2 regions of the Streptomyces sp. NPDC000410 genome follow, and region 1 is predicted to be linked to the other one. Evidence: predicted binding sites of a transcription regulator. Region 1 holds the regulator's gene; the other holds the start of a gene.
The links. Region 1 encodes HrcA, which represses chaperone genes, less so after heat shock. Its sites were predicted from a motif close to TTNGCACTCNGNNNNNCNGAGTGCNAA; they were not measured.

Region 1 (3,347 bases):
ATCGGGTACGGCAGTTCACGCGCGGCGCGAAGCGCATGCGAGCACGGGGGCCGGGGCCCGCCGAGCGGGTGGGCCGGTCTCCCGCAGCGCGAAACGCACGCGCGAACGGGGGCCGGGGCCCACGGAGCGGGTGAGCTGGTCCCCCGCAGCGCGAAACGCACGCGCGAACGGCGGCGGGGGCCGCCCCGGTGGGACGGCCCCCGCCGGGGGAGCCCAGGTGAAGGGGTTCCCCTCACCTACCGTTGAACGCGTCCTTCAGGCGGGAGAACAGCCCCTGCTGCCCCGGCTGGAACTGCCCCATCGGCCGCTCCTCGCCCCGCAGCTTCGCCAGCTCCCGCAGCAACCGCTCCTGCTCCGGATCCAGCTTCGACGGCGTCTGGACCTCGACGTGGACGATCAGATCGCCACGGCCGCCGCCCCGCAGGTGCGTGACGCCGCGCCCGTGCAGCGGGATCGACTGGCCCGACTGGGTGCCCGGACGGATGTCGATCTCCTCCATGCCGTCGAGCGTCTCCAGCGGCACCTTCGTGCCGAGCGCGCCCGCCGTCATCGGGATCGTCACCGTGCAGTGCAGATCGTCGCCGCGCCGCTGGAACACCGCGTGCGGCAGCTCGTGGATCTCCACGTACAGATCACCGGCGGGCCCGCCGCCCGGGCCGACCTCGCCCTCGCCCGCGAGCTGGATCCGGGTGCCGTTGTCGACACCGGCCGGGATCTTGACCGTGAGCGTACGACGGGAGCGGACCCGGCCGTCACCGGCGCACTCCGGGCACGGGGTCGGGACCACGGTCCCGAAGCCCTGGCACTGGGGGCACGGACGGGACGTCATGACCTGGCCCAGGAAGGACCGGGTGACCTGCGAGACCTCACCACGGCCCCGGCACATGTCACACGTCTGCGCCGACGTCCCCGGCGCCGCACCCTCACCCGAACACGTCGTACAGACGACGGCCGTGTCGACCTGGATGTCCTTCGTCGTCCCGAAGGCCGCCTCGTTGAGGTCGATCTCCAGGCGGATCATCGCGTCCTGGCCGCGCCGCGTCCGCGAGCGCGGCCCGCGCTGCGACGCCGTCCCGAAGAACGCGTCCATGATGTCGGAGAAGTTGCCGAAGCCACCCGCGCCGAAGCCACCCGCGCCACCGCCGCCGGAGGCGGACAGCGGGTCACCACCGAGGTCGTAGACCTGCTTCTTCTGCGGGTCCGACAGCACCTCGTACGCGGCGTTGATCTCCTTGAAGCGCTCCTGCGTCTTCGGGTCCGGATTCACATCCGGGTGGAGCTCCCGGGCGAGGCGTCGGAACGCCTTCTTGATCTCGTCCTGGGACGCGTCGCGGCGTACGCCGAGTACGGCGTAGTAGTCCGTGGCCACTTACGACTCCGCCAGGATCTGTCCGACGTAACGTGCCACTGCGCGTACCGCTCCCATCGTTCCGGGGTAGTCCATGCGGGTCGGTCCGACCACGCCGAGTTTGGCGACTGCCTCGTCGCCCGAACCGTAGCCGACCGCGACGACGGACGTGGAGTTGAGACCCTCGTAGGCGTTCTCATGCCCGATCCGTACGGTCATGCCCGAGTCCTTCACTTCGCCGAGCAGCTTCAGCAGCACGACCTGTTCTTCCAGTGCCTCCAGCACGGGCCGGATGGTCAGCGGGAAGTCATGGCCGAACCGCGTCAGATTGGCGGTGCCGCCGATCATCAGCCGCTCCTCGGTCTCCTCGACCAGCGTTTCCAGCAGAGTGGAAAGCACCGTGGAGACCGTGCCCCGGTCGTCCGGCTCGAACGACTCGGGAAGATCCTGTACCAGCTGCGGGACGTCCGTGAAGCGGCGGCCGACCACCCGGCTGTTCAGCCGGGCCCGCAGATCCGCCAGCGAGGTCTCGCCGAACGGGGCCGGGCAGTCCACGTGCCGCTGCTCGACCCGGCCGGTGTCCGTGATCAGCACCAGCATCAGCCGCGCGGGCGCGAGGGACAGCAGCTCCACGTGCCGCACGGTCGAGCGGGTCAGCGAGGGGTACTGGACGACCGCCACCTGGCGGGTCAGCTGGGCGAGCAGCCGTACCGTACGGGCGACCACGTCGTCGAGGTCGACGGCGCCGTCCAGGAAGTTCTGGATCGCGCGCCGCTCGGGCGACGACAGCGGTTTGACCCCCGCGAGCTTGTCCACGAACAGGCGGTAGCCCTTGTCGGTCGGGATCCGCCCGGCGCTGGTGTGGGGCTGGGCGATGAACCCTTCCTCCTCCAGCACCGCCATGTCGTTACGCACGGTGGCCGGCGAGACACCCAGCTTGTGCCGCTCGGTGAGCGCCTTGGAGCCGACGGGCTCCTCCGTCCCGACATAGTCCTGGACGATGGCGCGCAACACCTCGAGTCTGCGTTCGCTGAGCATCGCGCACACCTCCAGCTGCGATTCGTCGGCTGCTCGGTCGGTCCCTGGTCCCTGGTCCCCTGGCACTCGTTACGTCTGAGTGCCAGCATTCCCCCGGTCAGTGTACGGCGGGGAGGTACACCACGAGCAAGGGCGACCGGACACGGTACCTGGCTGTGATGTCCACGAGACTCCGCTGGTCGCCCCGTATTCGCCCGGTATAGCGTCGCCGTATGGACGTCGCTTGGGAAGACTTCGGGTGGGAGCGCCTCGCCGACGGAGTGGGCCGGCGGCGCCTTCCCGTCTGGGACGCGACGGTCGGCGTGGTGGTCGGGGACGACTCGGTGCTGTTGTACGACACGGGCGCGACGCTCCGCGAGGGCGCCGAGATCCGCACCCAGGTCGAGTCCCTCCTCGGGGGCCGGCGTGTGACCCATATCGCGCTCAGCCACCCCCACTTCGACCACGTCTTCGGCACGGCGGCGTTCTCGGCGGTACGGGTGTACGGCGCGGTGGGCGTCGACCAGCTGCTCGTACGGGACCGGGACGTGCTGCGCGACGACGCCATCCGCCACGGTGTGGCGTCCGGCGACGCCGCACAGGCCGCGGACGTGCTGGTACGGCCGCGGCATGTCGTCTCCGGCGAATGGACCCTGGACCTCGGCGGCCGGCAGGTGCTGCTGGCGAACGTCGGCCCCGGTCACTCCGGCCACGACCTCGTCCTGCTCGTGCCGGGCGCTGCCTCGGAGCCCGAAGTCGTCTTCTGCGGCGACCTGGTGGAGGAGTCGGGCGAGCCCCAGGCAGGCCCGGACGCGATCCCCGCCCGCTGGCCCGACGCCCTCGACCGGCTGCTGGCGCTGGGCGGCGAGGACGCGGTGTACGTACCGGGACACGGCGCGGCCGTGGACGCCGCGTTCGTACGCGCTCAACGCGATGAGCTGGCCCGGCGGTTCGGGGTGTCGTAGCGTCTGCCGAATGCGCA
Region 2 (3,347 bases), on a different contig from region 1:
TTCATCCCGCACGACCTGGAGCAGGGCAAGGTCGTCATGGCCGCGGTGTACGGCGGCGAGCTCGTCGGCATCGAGGGCAACTACGACGACGTCAACCGCTTCTGCTCCGAGCTCATCGGAGATCCGGCCGGCGAGGGCTGGGGCTTCGTCAACGTCAACCTGCGCCCGTACTACGGCGAGGGCTCGAAGACGCTCGCGTACGAGATCTGCGAGCAGCTCGGCTGGCAGATCCCGGACCAGATCGTCATCCCCATCGCCTCCGGCTCGCAGCTCACGAAGATCGACAAGGGCCTCCAGGAGCTGATCAAGCTCGGCCTGGTCGAGGACAAGCCCTACAAGATCTTCGGCGCCCAGGCCGAGGGCTGCTCCCCGGTGTCGGTCGCCTTCAAGGCCGGTCACGACGTCGTACGGCCGCAGAAGCCGGACACCATCGCCAAGTCGCTCGCCATCGGCAACCCGGCCGACGGGCCGTACGTCCTGGACATCTGCCGCCGCACCGGCGGCGCCGTCGAGGACGTGACCGACGAGCAGATCGTGGACGCGATCAAGCTGCTCGCCCGCACGGAGGGCATCTTCACGGAGACCGCCGGCGGCACGACGCTCGGCGTCGCGAAGAAGCTGATCGAGGCCGGTGTCATCGACCCGTCCCTGACCACGGTCGTCGTCAACACGGGTGACGGCCTCAAGACTCTTGACGCGGTGGCCCCGACCACGGGCATGTCCGCCGTCATCCGCCCCAACCTGGACTCTTTCCGAGAGGCTGGCCTCGCATGAGCGTCAACGTCCGCATCCCCACCATCCTGCGCACCTACACCGGCGGCGAGGCCGAGGTGAAGGCCGAGGGCGCGACCCTCGCCGAGGTCATCGCCGACCTGGAGAAGAACCACGCGGGCATCGCCGCCCGGGTCCTGGACGACCAGGGCAAGCTGCGCCGCTTCGTGAACGTGTACGTCAACGACGACGACGTGCGCTTCGAGCAGGGCCTGGAGACGGCGACGCCGGACGGCGCCGGCGTCTCGATCATCCCGGCCGTCGCCGGAGGCTGACCATCGAGCACAGTGCCGGAGGCTGACCATCGAGCACAGTGCCGGAGGCTGACCATCCGGCACTGTGCCGGAGGCTGATCGCCGACCAAGCTGAATTGCCCCCTCCGCAAGCTAAGCGGAGGGGGCAATTCTGCATGGTTAAACGCGGTAGAGTTGGGAAGTCCCCTCCACTGCTTGTGCCATGCGCATATGAGAATGCGCCCTCGCGCGACAAGAAGCAGCCAAAGTGTTCGAGCCTGATGCGTGGTAAGTGCGCTTTGTCCGGCCCGCTTTGCCCGGAGATGATCAGGACTCTCCTGAATTTTCCGTTCCCTCGTGCCCAGAATTCTCGTCCGATTGACCTGTTGCAGACGGCAGTTGGACAGATACATTCAGCCGCGGTCGACGCGTTCCGGCGCACACTCACACCTGCTGGTGGGTGAGGTCTGACCCGGGTCCGCGAAGTGCGGTCCTGTGCAAGGGCCAGTAATAGGGGAGTTAGGCATGGCTCAGGGCACCGTCAAGTGGTTCAACGCGGAGAAGGGGTACGGCTTCATCGCGGTCGACGGTGGTGCGGATGTTTTCGTCCACTACAGCGCGATCCAGATGGACGGCTACCGCACCCTGGAGGAGGGCCAGCGGGTCGAGTTCGAGATCTCGCAGGGCCAGAAGGGGCCGCAGGCGGACATGGTCCGTTTGGCCGGCTGAGCGCCGACCGACTGCAGCGACATAGCGGAGGGTCCGTACCCGTGACTGGGGTACGGGCCCTCCGTGCGTCCCGGTCCGGCCCCCGCGCGTCTCCAGGATCAGCGCGCGTGTCCACGATCTGTCGGAGCGGCTTGCACTCTCCCATGCCGAGTGCTAATCATTGGCGTTAGCACTCTCCCAGTGAGAGTGACAACGAAGGACCGGGTCGGTGAGGCCCGCACGCCGGGTGGGGCAAGGAACCACACGGCATGCAGGCCGTCCGTCGCGGGCGCCAGCGCGGTCCGGAGAAATCCACCCCAGTCCGGGAGGACCACTTCACATGGCCAAGATCATCGCGTTCGACGAGGAGGCACGGCGCGGTCTCGAGCGCGGGATGAACCAGCTCGCCGACGCCGTCAAGGTCACCCTTGGCCCCAAGGGCCGGAACGTCGTCCTCGAGAAGAAGTGGGGCGCCCCCACGATCACCAACGATGGTGTCTCCATCGCCAAGGAGATCGAGCTCGAGGACCCGTACGAGAAGATCGGCGCCGAGCTGGTCAAGGAAGTCGCCAAGAAGACGGACGACGTCGCCGGTGACGGTACGACCACCGCGACCGTCCTCGCCCAGGCGCTCGTCCGCGAGGGTCTGCGCAACGTCGCCGCCGGTGCCAACCCGATGGCCCTGAAGCGCGGCATCGAGAAGGCCGTCGAGGCCGTCTCCGGCGCCCTGCTCGAGCAGGCGAAGGATGTCGAGACCAAGGAGCAGATCGCTTCGACGGCCTCCATCTCCGCCGCCGACACCCAGATCGGCGAGCTCATCGCCGAGGCGATGGACAAGGTCGGCAAGGAAGGCGTCATCACCGTCGAGGAGTCCCAGACCTTCGGTCTGGAGCTGGAGCTCACCGAGGGTATGCGCTTCGACAAGGGCTACATCTCGGCGTACTTCGCCACCGACATGGAGCGTATGGAGGCGTCCCTGGACGACCCGTACATCCTGATCGTCAACTCCAAGATCTCCTCGGTCAAGGACCTGCTCCCGCTGCTGGAGAAGGTCATGCAGTCGGGCAAGCCGCTGCTGATCATCGCCGAGGACGTCGAGGGCGAGGCCCTGTCGACCCTGGTCGTCAACAAGATCCGTGGCACCTTCAAGTCCGTCGCCGTCAAGGCCCCGGGCTTCGGTGACCGCCGCAAGGCCATGCTCGGCGACATCGCCATCCTCACCGGTGGCACGGTCATCTCCGAGGAGGTCGGTCTCAAGCTGGAGAACGCCGGCCTGGACCTGCTCGGCCGCGCCCGCAAGGTCGTCATCACCAAGGACGAGACCACGATCGTCGACGGTGCCGGTGACAGCGACCAGGTTGCCGGTCGCGTCAACCAGATCCGCGCCGAGATCGAGAACTCCGACTCGGACTACGACCGCGAGAAGCTCCAGGAGCGCCTCGCGAAGCTGGCCGGCGGCGTGGCCGTCATCAAGGCCGGTGCCGCGACCGAGGTCGAGCTCAAGGAGCGCAAGCACCGCATCGAGGACGCCGTTCGCAACGCGAAGGCGGCCGTCGAGGAGGGCATCGTCGCCGGTGGTGGCGTGGCCCTGCTCCAGGCCTCCTCGGTCTTCGAGAAGCTCGAGCTGAACGGCGA

Region 2: the regulator HrcA is predicted to act here: its motif matches at 1,864-1,890, upstream of groL (chaperonin GroEL).

Annotation. Positions count from the first base shown of each region.
Region 1 covers NZ_JBEPDM010000002.1:333,748-337,094, reverse strand. Annotated here, with positions in the region: gene dnaJ (molecular chaperone DnaJ) at 233-1,369, opposite strand; gene hrcA (heat-inducible transcriptional repressor HrcA) at 1,370-2,386, opposite strand; gene ABT342_RS04825 (MBL fold metallo-hydrolase) at 2,599-3,330, shown strand.
Region 2 covers NZ_JBEPDM010000061.1:26,079-29,425, reverse strand. Annotated here, with positions in the region: gene thrC (threonine synthase) at 1-774, shown strand, start outside; gene ABT342_RS33825 (MoaD/ThiS family protein) at 771-1,046, shown strand; gene ABT342_RS33820 (cold-shock protein) at 1,530-1,733, shown strand; gene groL (chaperonin GroEL) at 2,053-3,347, shown strand, end outside.